2 regions of the Streptomyces sp. NPDC032721 genome follow, and region 2 is predicted to be linked to the other one. Evidence: riboswitches for the same ligand, from Rfam matches in the RefSeq annotation. Region 2 holds a riboswitch; the other holds the start of a gene.
What was found. Region 2 has a riboswitch for thiamine pyrophosphate ahead of thiO (glycine oxidase ThiO). Riboswitches for the same ligand answer to the same signal wherever they lie in the genome.

Region 1 (5,425 bases), on a different contig from region 2:
TGGTGGGTCCTTGGGAGTCTCCCGGCCGGGCAAGGGCGTGGGAGACGTATCGGGAGGTACGCGGGAAGAGAGGCTCTGACCTGCGGGGACGGTGAGTTGTCCACAGGCTTGAGCGCGAGGAGCGGCGGTCGGCCATACTTGATGTTGGGGTCGCCCCCCCGGGCGGGAGGGGGCTGTTCAGCGGGCGGCGTCCAAGCCGTCGCCCACCGCGCAACCCCGCAACATGCCCGCGCTCAGCGCAGGTTGACGGCCTCGGCGAGCCGGTCCGCGCCGAGCTCGTGGAGCGCGTCGAGCAGAGCGACCGCGAACGTCCCGGGCCCCGCGGAGCGCGTCGCGGCGACCTCCGCGGCCACGGTGAGGAGCCCCGTCGCGGCGGTTGCGGCCAGCAGCGCGTCGCCGGTGACAGCCGTACCGGCGGCCACCAGAGCACCGAGAGCACACCCCGTCCCCGTCACCAGGGACAGCAGCGGATGCCCGTTGGCCAGCCGCACCACCCGTGTTCCGTCCGTGAGGACGTCCTCGGGGCCGCTCACCGCCACGGTGCAGCCGTACCGCCGGGCCAGCGTGGTCGCCGCGGCCAGCGCCGCCTCGGGCGCCTCGGTGCTGTCCACACCGCGCCCGCCAGGACCGCCTTCGAGCGCGAGGATCTCGGAAGGGTTGGCGCGAACTACCGCCGGGGGAGCGCTCTCCAGCAGTTCGCGGGCGAGCGCGGTGCGCCAGGGCAGCGGGCCGACCGCCACCGGGTCGAGCACCCACGGCCGCCCGGCCCCGGCCGCCGCCTTCACCGCGACGCGCATCGCCTCCGCCGTCACGGCCGTCACCGTCCCGAGGTTGACCAGCACACCGCCGGCCGTCCTGGCCAGCGCCCCGGCCTCCTCCGCGCTGTGCACCATCGCGGGGGCGGCTCCCACCGCGAGCAGTACGTTCGCGGTGAACTGCGACACCACGGTGTTGGTCAGGCAGTGCACCAGCGGTGCGGAGGTCCGCAGTGACGCGATCACACCCGCCACGGCAGCACGCGAAACGGCAGTGTCGTGCGGAGCGGATACGGAGACAGCATCCATCGTCAACACCCTTCCTACGCCGGCATTACCCGGGCCAGGTTCATGCGGTCGGCGAAAAGGGGAGCTGTCAACTCCCGTCCGCCCTCTCAGCCCGGCTGCTTCCGAGCTCCCGCGGTGGTCGCTACGCAATGTACCCCCTTCGGGAACGGGTGTTCGTGCGCGGGTCACGGCGAAGCCTCCGGACGGCCGGTCCGGTGCACCTCCCTGCGTGGGCCCGGAGGATGCGTCGCGGGAGCGCATGCGCGCCACGGAAATATCACGGAGCGCTATTGTTCGGTGACTATGAGGGTGAACACATTGGCCCTGGCGGCCGCTTCGGCCGCCGTTGTGCTGCTGGCCATTCCGGTACCGGCCCTAGCCGCCCCGCAGGCCAGGCCCCATCTGTGTGAGAAGGGGGAAGCCGATTCCCGCGGGCGCTCCTCGGTGGACGGCACCGAGCTCACGTGGGACGACAGCACCAAGTACGACGACGCGCGGCAGCGAGCGGCGAGGGTCTGGTCGGCGGGCACGCTTCAGCAGGTGAGGATCAAACCGGACGGGGCGACGACCTACGCGGACCTGGAGTGGAAGGACACCCACCACACCGGTGCGGGCTGGAAGCTCGTGTACGGCAAGTGGGATCCGAACACCGGTACCGACTACCTCTGGATGAACAGGGCTTACCTCGACCCCGGGAAATCCCTGGGCGCGGACGCGCACCGCAGACGGGTCGCCGCCCACGAACTCGGGCACGCACTCGGGTTCTGTCACAAGAGCTACGGGAGCGGCAGTTACCCCTCGCTGATGTGGGCGGCCTACGGGCATATCCAGGGCAAGGGGATCAGCTCGCCGACCGCGAGCGACATCAGGGCTTATCACGCACTGTGGGGATGAATTCATGAACAACGGGAAACCGCTGGCTCTGGCCGCAGGCGCCCTGGCGGCCACGGCACTTGCCGCGGGCGGCTGGGCGGGCTACCAACAGCTGGAGGAAGGTGTCGGCTCCGGGCATGTCCTGCGGGGCTACGACGCCATGAGCCCGGCGGGCACCGCGCCGTACGCCGACGACGTCTTCACGGGCCGTGTGCTGGAGTTCGAGGAGCAGCGGGAACTGGCGGACCTGACCACGGACATCTACCGCGTCCAGGTGGAGTCGGTCCTGCGCGGTGACGTACGGGGCACGGTGCGGGTCACCTTCGCGCCGGACGAGGAGCCCGCCCGGCGGCTGACCGACGGCACCACGTACGTCTTCGCGACACAGGCATGGCAGGACACCGTGACGGGTGGTCAGGCACTGCTGTTCCAGGGCGAGATGCGGCCGGCGGACACCACACAAGTGGCCGCGTGGAAGAGAGCCGCTGCTCTCCCCGTGATCCCGGAGAAGTAGACCGCGAAACGTGCTCCCACAGAGAGCCGGGGACGGATGGGGACCAAGTGGATTTTGGCCCCCATCCGTGCACAAACGCCAGGGAACGGGCCAGCGGTCGTACGCCAGGTCAAACGAACCCTGAGCAGAAACGTTGCTGTGCCACTGCCCCGAAGCGCGCATTCTTCACAATTCATGTGCATATCCGGCACTGACCTGCCTGACGATCACATGGTTCGCCGGCGCCGCTACGGCAACCCGGGTGTTTACCTGACGTTCGAGTAAGAGCGCCCGGTGGGCCGTAACCGAACAAAAAAGAACTGCCGACTGCCTCCGCGGCAATCCGCGGAGGCAGTCGGCAGTCCGATGGCCTTCGAGCACGAGCTCCACGAGGCCGGACTCCACCTCGCCCCACTCGTCCTCGCCCGCTGCGCGGGCGCCCGGAACCGAGCAGATCAGCCCAGTGAGTCGAGCGGAACCCCGATCGGGCCCCCACCTGCGGTGAGCCCGCCGAGCAGGGCACCGGGGGCGGGTACTGCGCCGGGGCCGGCCCGGTGCACACCGCGCGCCGCCGCCTCCTCCTTGGCCTGCAGCCCGTCCACGTTCGACTTGACGTCGGCCAGGAACTTCTGAGGGGTGGCCAGGTCCTTGAGCTGCCGCATCTGCTGGGCCGTGACGGCATCGGCCTCCGTCTGCTTCTCGGCGACCTGGGCAGCACCGGGCATGGCGTGGTCCCCGCCGTGGTGGGCGAACGCCGGCGTGGCCGACCCCAGGGCGACGAGCGTTCCCGCGAGAGCTGCGGTGGCCTGCGCGTACTTCATGTGCGGTCCTGTCCTAGGCGATGTCGGAACGACACAGCGCGCCGGAGTGGCCGCTGCCGTTTCACGTCTGGAGAACGCTCGCGGCTGTCGATGGAGACGTCGCCGGACCGGAGATCACCCTTTTGGCTCGGCGCACCGGCCTTTTGGCTAGGCGCACCGGCGCCCGCAGGACAACGGATGCCGACGCGTGACTTTCGCGCGGTGCGGCTCGTTGCGCCAGCGACTCGCCGATCACTCACACCGCAGGAGAACCATGCGCCACCACAAGACCTCCGCCGCCGCCCTCGCCGTCCTCGTCTCCGGCACTGCGCTCGCCGCTGCCGGCACGGCTCAGGCCGCAGCGCCCGAGGCCGCCCCGAAGCCGGCTCCCGCAGCTGCCGCGCCGGCCGACGACCTGCTCGGCGGACTTCCCGTAGCGGGTGGCCTGGCCAAGGGCGGCCTGCCCACCGGCGCCGTCCCCGGTGGCCTGCTCGGCGGACTCCCGCTGGGCAACTGACCCGGCCAGGGAGCCTTTTACGGGAGCAGGCCGGATTCTGGGGCTCCCAAGGCCCTGATATTTGCGATTTCCGCTTCTCGGTGATCCCCTACGCACCTTGCACAATCTCCGGATAGGCCTTTCGGGTGACAGTGGAAGTTCGCGGAATTAAGTGAGTTTCCTTAATGCTGGCGGACTCGTTATCAATGTCGACGGCGACGCTACGGGATTCTGTAGAAGCCTCGTGCAGCACGAAATGCGTGACTGTTCACGACGTCGCTGAAAGAAAGGTCACAAAATGAAGTACACGAAGGTTGCCGCGATCGCTGCCGGCTCGCTGATGGCTCTCGGTGCGGCTTCCCCCGCCATGGCGGACGCCGAGGCCGAGGCTGCGGCCTCGCACTCCCCGGGTGTTGTCTCCGGCAATGTCGTCCAGGTGCCGGTTCACGTTCCGGTGAACGTGTGCGGTAACACGGTCAACGTGATCGCGCTGCTGAACCCGGCGTTCGGCAACACCTGCGTCAACAAGTAGATCTGCGCCCGGACTTCGTGAGTCCGGAGTTGGCCGGCCCTCGCATGCACTGCACGCCTTGCGTCCGAGGGCCGGCCGGTCAGCGCCTCATTGTGGGTGGGCGAGCAGTCGGCTGGCCCCGCAAGCATGAAAGAACAGGAAACGGCGAAGTGCGACAGGTAATGAGTAAGAGCGTGCTGGTAACCGCAGCCGCTTCAGGAGTTCTCTCCTTGATCGGGGGCCAAGCCCATGCCGACGCGGTGGGCGACAGCACGGTCTCGAACTCGCCGGGAGTCGTCTCCGGCAACAGCGCCCAGGTGCCGGTGCACGTTCCGGTCAACATCTGTGGCAACACTGCCAATGTGATCGGCCTGCTGAACCCGGCGTTCGGCAACAAGTGCACGAACGCGTCGGGTGCCCAGCCCGCCGGTGGGGGCGCCTCGGCGGACTCTGCGGTGTCCCACTCGCCGGGAGTCATCTCCGGCAACAGCGCCCAGGTGCCGGTGCACGTTCCGGTCAACTTCTGCGGCAACACGGTCGACGTGGTCGCAGCGCTGAACCCGGCGTTCGGCAACGAGTGCACGAACGCGTCGAGTGCGCAGCCCGCCGGCGGGGGTGCCTCGGCGGACTCTGCGGTGTCCCACTCGCCGGGAGTCATCTCCGGTAACGGCGCCCAGGTGCCGGTGCACGTTCCGGTCAACTTCTGCGGCAACACGGTCGACGTGGTGGCAGGGCTGAACCCGGCATTCGGCAACGAGTGCGCCAATGGGACCCCGAAGGCCGACCAGCCTCCGGCGGATGAGCCGCCCGCGGACGAGCCTCCGGCCGATGAGCCCCCGGCGGACGAGCCCCCTGCGGACGAGCCGCCCGCGGATGAGCCGCCGGCCGATGAGCCCCCGGCGGACGAGCCGCCCGCGGACGAGCCCCCGGCGGACGAGCCCCCGGCCGATGAGCCGCCCGCGGACGAGCCCCCGGCGGACGAGCCCCCGGTGAGCCAGCCCCCGGTGAGCCAGCCCCCGAGCAAGCCCACCACCCCGAAGCCGACCAAGCCCACTCAGTCCAAGCCGGTCAAGCCCACTCAGTCGAAGCCGGTCAAGCCGGTCAAGCCCGCCGGTAAGCCCATGGGCAAGCCCCACGGCAAGCCGATCGGCTAGTTCGCAGCCCGGCACATCACCACTGACATCCCACTGAAAGGTCGTAAAGACATGA
Region 2 (5,425 bases):
TGGCGCCTGGGGATCCGCCCCGCCCGGTGCGCGAGGCGCCCGGCCTCCACGCCGTGCCGCATCGCCTCCGCCATCAGCACCGGCTCCTGCGCCCGGGTCACCGCGGACGCCAGCATCACGCCCGCACACCCCAGCTCCATCGCCAGCGTCGCGTCGGACGCCGTTCCGGCACCCGCGTCGAGGATCACCGGCACCCCGGCCCGCTCCACGATCAGCTCGAAGTTGTGCGGATTGCGGATGCCGAGCCCGGACCCGATGGGGGAGCCGAGCGGCATGACCGCCGCACACCCCACGTCCTCCAGCTTCCGCGCCAGCACCGGGTCGTCGTTCATGTACGGCAGGACCGTGAAGCCGTCGTCGACCAGGGTCTCGGCCGCGTCCAGGAGCTCCACCGGGTCCGGCAGTAGGGTCCGCTCGTCGGCGATGACCTCCAGCTTGACCCAGTCCGTGCCCAGCGCCTCCCTGGCGAGCCGGGCCGTCAGCACGGCCTCGCCCGCGGTGAAGCACCCGGCGGTGTTGGGCAGCACGCGGATGCCCAGCCGTTCCAGTACGGACAGCACGGAGCCCCGTACGGACGGATCGAGGCGGCGCATCGCCACAGTCGTCAGCTCGGTGCCCGACGCGATCAGCGCCCGCTCCAGCACCTCCAGGCTGGGTGCCCCGCCCGTCCCCATGATCAGCCGGGACGAGAAGGAGACGCCGCCCAGTTCGAAGAGATCGTCGGCCATGGAACGTCAGCCTCCCTGGACTGCGGTGAGAACTTCCACGCGGTCGCCGTCGGCGAGGGCGGTGGCCGCCCACTGTCCGCGCGGGACCACTGTTTCGTTGAGTGCCGCGGCCACGCCCGCGCGTGAGCGCGTGAGCGAAGTGACGACGGCGTCGAGGGTCGAACCGGCGGGGAGCTCGCGCCGCTCGCCGTTCACGGACACCGAAACGGACCGGGACCGGGACTGGGACGCGGACGCGGACTCGGCCCCGGACACGGACCGGGACCCGGCGGGCACTGTCGTACGGCTCATGCGACCTTCTCCTTCTCCTTGGGGACGGTGGTGACGGGAGCGGCGGACGGGCCGAACCGCTTCGGGGTGAACGGCCGCACCTCGTCCGGCAGTTCGCCGGTGACCAGTACCTCCGCCATCGCGTCCCCGGTGACCGGGGTCAGCAGCACCCCGTTGCGGTAGTGCCCGGTGGCCAGCAGCAGACCGGGCAGTTCGGTCGTCCCGAGCAGCGGGGCGTTGTCGGGGGAGCCGGGGCGCAGGCCCGCCCGGGTCTCGGTGAGCGGGAGCTCGGTGATGCCGGGGACCAGTTCGTGCGCGTCGCGCAGCAGCTCGTAGACGCCGCCCGCCGTGACGGTGGTGTCCCAGCCGAGCTCCTCGGTGGTGGCGCCGACGACGAGCTCGCCGTTCTCGCGCGGCACCAGATAGACCTGGCTGCCGCGCACCGAGGCCCGCACCGTCCGGCTCAGGAACGGCGCGTACGCGCGCGGCACCGTCAGCCGGAGCACCTGCCCCTTCACCGGGCGCACCGGCGGCAGCACCTCGGCGGGCACCCCCGCGAGCCGCCCGCTGAAGCTCCCGGCGGCCAGCACCACCTGGTCGGCGACGACCTCGGTGCCGTCGGCGAGGAGCGCGCCCGTCGCTCTCTCCCTCGCGACCGAGAGCCGTTCGGCGGCCGTCCGGTACAGGACCACCCCGGCACGCTCGCAGGCCGTCAGAAGGGCCGCTGCCAGCCGTCGCGGGTCGATCTGGTGGTCACCGTCCACCCGCAGCCCGCCGCGCACGCCCGGCGCGAGCATCGGCTCCAGGCGCCGGCAGTCGCGCCCGCTCAGCCACTCCGACTCCAGCCCCGACTGCTGTTGCAGGGCGTGCAGTTCGCGCAGATGGGACCGGTCGTCGGCGTCCAGGGCGACGGCGAGGGTGCCGCACGCGCGGTAGCCGGTGTCCAGTCCGCTGGCCTCCTCCAGCTCCGCGACGAAGTCCGGATAGCGGCGCGCGGAGGCCAGGTTGAGGCCGAGCAGGGTCTGCTCGCCGTAGTGGAGCTCGGTGACGGCGGCGAGCATTCCGGCCGCCACCTGGGCGGCGCCGCCGCCCGGTGCGGGATCGGCGAGTGCGGTGCGCAGCCCGCGCCGCGCGGCCCGCCAGGCCGTCACGAGACCGATGATCCCGCCCCCGACGACCAGGACGTCGTACGGTTTTCGCTCGGGAACGTGCATGGGCGTCCAGCCCCTCCCTTCGCCGGCATGACCCGGATCAGGTTCGTACGGTCGGAGGCCGGTTCAGCCTCCCTCTCAGCCCGGTCCGCCGGGCTCCCGTGAGTGCTTGTACGGTGGCCAGCCTAATCCTTGGCCCCAGCACACCGTGAGGGAGCGCCCCCGTGCCCCGTTCGCTCGACGGACTCGTCCTCGCACCGGTCGCCGACCAGGCCCCGGGGCAGGTCGGCACCCGCACCCGCTTCACCTATCACGAACAGGACGGCCGGATCTGGGCCGAGTACGCGGGCGGCGACGTCGTACGGGGACATCTCGTGGGCACGCGCGCGGGGGACCGGCTCGACTTCCGGTACGTACAGCTGAAGACGGACGGCACGACCTCGTCCGGGCACTGCCTGTCCGTGGTGGAGCTCACGGCGGACGGCCGCGTTCGGCTGGCCGAGAGCTGGGCATGGGAGTCCCAGGAGGGCAGCGGTACCAGCACGGTCGAGGAACTCTCCTGACGGTACGTCAGATACGTAAGGTGGTCGGGTGAGCGAGCAGAAGCGAATCGTCGTCGTGGGTGCGGGCATGGCCGGGGTGCAGACCGCCGTGGCCCTGCGCGAGCAGGGGCACGAGGGCCCCCTCGTGCTGATCGGCGCCGAACCGCACCCGCCGTACGACCGGCCGCCGCTGTCCAAGGCGGTGCTGCTGGGCAAGACCGAGGGGTCCGCCTTCGAGGTCGACTTCGAGGCGCTCGGCGTCGAACTGCGGCTGGGCACCGAGGTCGTCGCGGTGCGCCCCGCCGACCACGAGATCGACACCCTGACCGGGCCCGTCCCGTACGACGTCCTGGTGCTGGCCACCGGCGCGGACCCGGTCACCCTGCCCGGCACCGTCGACGTCCCCGGCGTGCACCTGCTGCGCACCCTGGACGACGCGCAGCGGCTGCGGCCCGTGCTGGACGCGCAGCAGGACGTGGTGGTCGTCGGCGCGGGCTGGATCGGCGCGGAGTTCACCACTGCCGCCCGCGAGGCCGGCTGCCGGGTGACCGTCGTGGAGGCCGCCGACCGGCCGCTCGCCGGGACGATGCCCGCCAAGATCGCCGCCCCGATGGCCGCCTGGTACGCCGAGGGCGGCGCCGAACTCCTCACCCACGCGCGCGTGGCCGAAGTGGTGCCCGGTGCGGTGGTGCTCGCCGACGGCCGCCGCATCCCGGCGGGCGCCGTCGTCGTCGGCATCGGCGCCAGACCCGCCACCGCCTGGCTGGAGGGCTCCGGCATCGAGCTCGGCCCGGACGGCTCCGTCACCGCCGACGCGTACCTGCGCACCGGTGTCCCCGACGTGTACGCGGTCGGCGACTGCGCCTCCTTCCCGTCCGGCCGCTACGGCAGGCGCCTGCTCGTCCACCACTGGGACAACGCGCTCCAGGGGCCCCGTACGGTCGCCGCGAACATCCTCGGCGGCGCACTTCTGGCCTACGACCCGGTGCCGTACTTCTGGTCCGAGCAGTTCGGCCGCTTCGTGCAGTACGCGGGCCACCACGAGGACGCCGCCGAGATGGTGTGGCGAGGCGACCCCTCCAGTCCCTCCTGGTCGGTGTGCTGGCTGCGCGACGGGGCGCTGGTGGCGCTGCTCGCGGTGGGCCGCCCGCGCGACCTGGCCCAGGGCCGCAAGCTGATCGAGGCGGGTGCCGCACTCGATCCGGCGCTGGCCGCCGACCCTTCCGTACCGCTGAAATCGGCCGTACGGAAGCCGTAGGGGCGGCGGGGGCCGTACGGAAGGGGTTCGGAACTCGTATGGAATGCCCCATTCCGGGCGTACCCGGTTACCGACTGTCAGTCCTGGATGGCACGCTTGTCCTGTGACCGAGATTGACGCAAAGATCGATGCCCTCGTCCCCGCCTGGCTCTACCTCCCCGACATCGCGGAGATGCTCGACCTCCAGGTGACGAAGGTGCGGCAGATGGTGAAGGACGGCCAGCTCATCGCCGTACGGCGCGGTGAGAACCGTTCGCTCCAGGTGCCCGCCGCCTTCATCGACGGAGACCAGATCGTCAAGGGCCTGCCCGGGCTCCTGACGGTGCTCAAGGACGACGGCTTCTCCGACGCGGAGATGCTGGAGTGGCTCTTCACCGCCGACCCGTCCCTGCCCGGCACCCCCGCGCAGGCCCTCAGTGAGAATCGCGGCACGGAGGTGAAGCGCCGCGCCCAGGCGCTCGCCCTCTGACGCGACAGCACCGCGCCACAGGAGGTGCGGCGAGGTGGGCGGGCCCGGACGAGCCCGGGCCCGCCCACCTGCCACCCCCGTGCGGGGGTCGACCCCGTGACGCCCGCGCGACGCGGCGAACACTCCCGCCGCACCCGGCGGGCGGCGCTCCGCGCCCTGGAACCACCCCCGCCACCACCGCGCGTGCGGCGCCCTGCGACGATGCCGCAGGGGCGGCGATCCCTGTCGCACACATCGGGCGGGGAGCGACCCCGTACACGCGCCGCACGGGGGCACCCCCGCGCGCACCGCACGGGGCGACTCCGGGCGCGTACACCGCACGGGAGTGGCTCCGCGCGCGTACGCCGCACGGGAGTGGCTCCGTGCGTACGTATCGCACGGGGGCGACTCCGTGCGCACACCGCACGGGGGACTGCCCCGTCCGACACACCGCACGGGGGACTGCCCCGTCCGACACACCGCACGGGGGACTGCCCCGTCCGACACACCGCACGGGGAACTGCCCCGTCCGGACACACCCGCACCGGGCACGGCCCCGTGCACGCACCCCGGGGGGACACCGCACCATGCCCACGCCTCGCGAGCAGCTCGCCGATGCCCGGCTCTACCTCTGCACGGACGCCCGCAAGGCGCAGGGGGACCTCCCCGGCTTCCTCGACGCCGTGCTCTCCTCCGGCGTCGACATCGTCCAGCTCCGCGACAAGGGCATGGAGGCGGGCGAGGAGCTGGACCACCTGGCCGTCTTCGCCGACGCCTGCCGCCGGCACGGCAAGCTGCTCGCCGTGAACGACCGCGCCGACGTCGCCCACGCCATCGGCAGCGACGTGCTCCACCTCGGCCAGGGCGACCTGCCGGTGCCCGCCGCCCGCGCGATCCTCGGCGGCCCCGACGACGTCCTGATCGGTCGCTCCACGCACGGCGAGTCCGAGGTCGACGCCGCCGTCGCCGAGGACGGCGTCGACTACTTCTGCACCGGACCCTGCTGGCCCACCCCCACCAAGCCCGGC

Region 1: linked by a shared signal. The riboswitch ahead of thiM (hydroxyethylthiazole kinase) and the one ahead of thiO (glycine oxidase ThiO) in region 2 are both predicted to bind thiamine pyrophosphate.

What each region holds. Positions count from the first base shown of each region.
Region 1 is NZ_JBVIMX010000010.1:42,850-48,274, reverse strand. Features, by position in the region: gene thiE (thiamine phosphate synthase) at 1-1, opposite strand, end outside; gene thiM (hydroxyethylthiazole kinase) at 234-1,064, opposite strand; TPP riboswitch at 1,058-1,187, opposite strand; gene ACZ5PB_RS21530 (matrixin family metalloprotease) at 1,353-1,937, shown strand; gene ACZ5PB_RS21525 (hypothetical protein) at 1,942-2,430, shown strand; gene ACZ5PB_RS21520 (hypothetical protein) at 2,865-3,230, opposite strand; gene ACZ5PB_RS21515 (hypothetical protein) at 3,484-3,726, shown strand; gene ACZ5PB_RS21510 (chaplin) at 4,004-4,237, shown strand; gene ACZ5PB_RS21505 (chaplin) at 4,387-5,370, shown strand; gene ACZ5PB_RS21500 (chaplin) at 5,422-5,425, shown strand, end outside.
Region 2 is NZ_JBVIMX010000006.1:278,668-284,092, forward strand. Features, by position in the region: gene ACZ5PB_RS15405 (thiazole synthase) at 1-728, opposite strand, end outside; gene thiS (sulfur carrier protein ThiS) at 735-1,019, opposite strand; gene thiO (glycine oxidase ThiO) at 1,016-2,212, opposite strand; TPP riboswitch at 2,210-2,322, opposite strand; gene ACZ5PB_RS15420 (avidin-fold protein) at 2,374-2,712, shown strand; gene ACZ5PB_RS15425 (NAD(P)/FAD-dependent oxidoreductase) at 2,780-3,949, shown strand; gene ACZ5PB_RS15430 (Rv2175c family DNA-binding protein) at 4,053-4,418, shown strand; gene thiE (thiamine phosphate synthase) at 4,985-5,425, shown strand, end outside.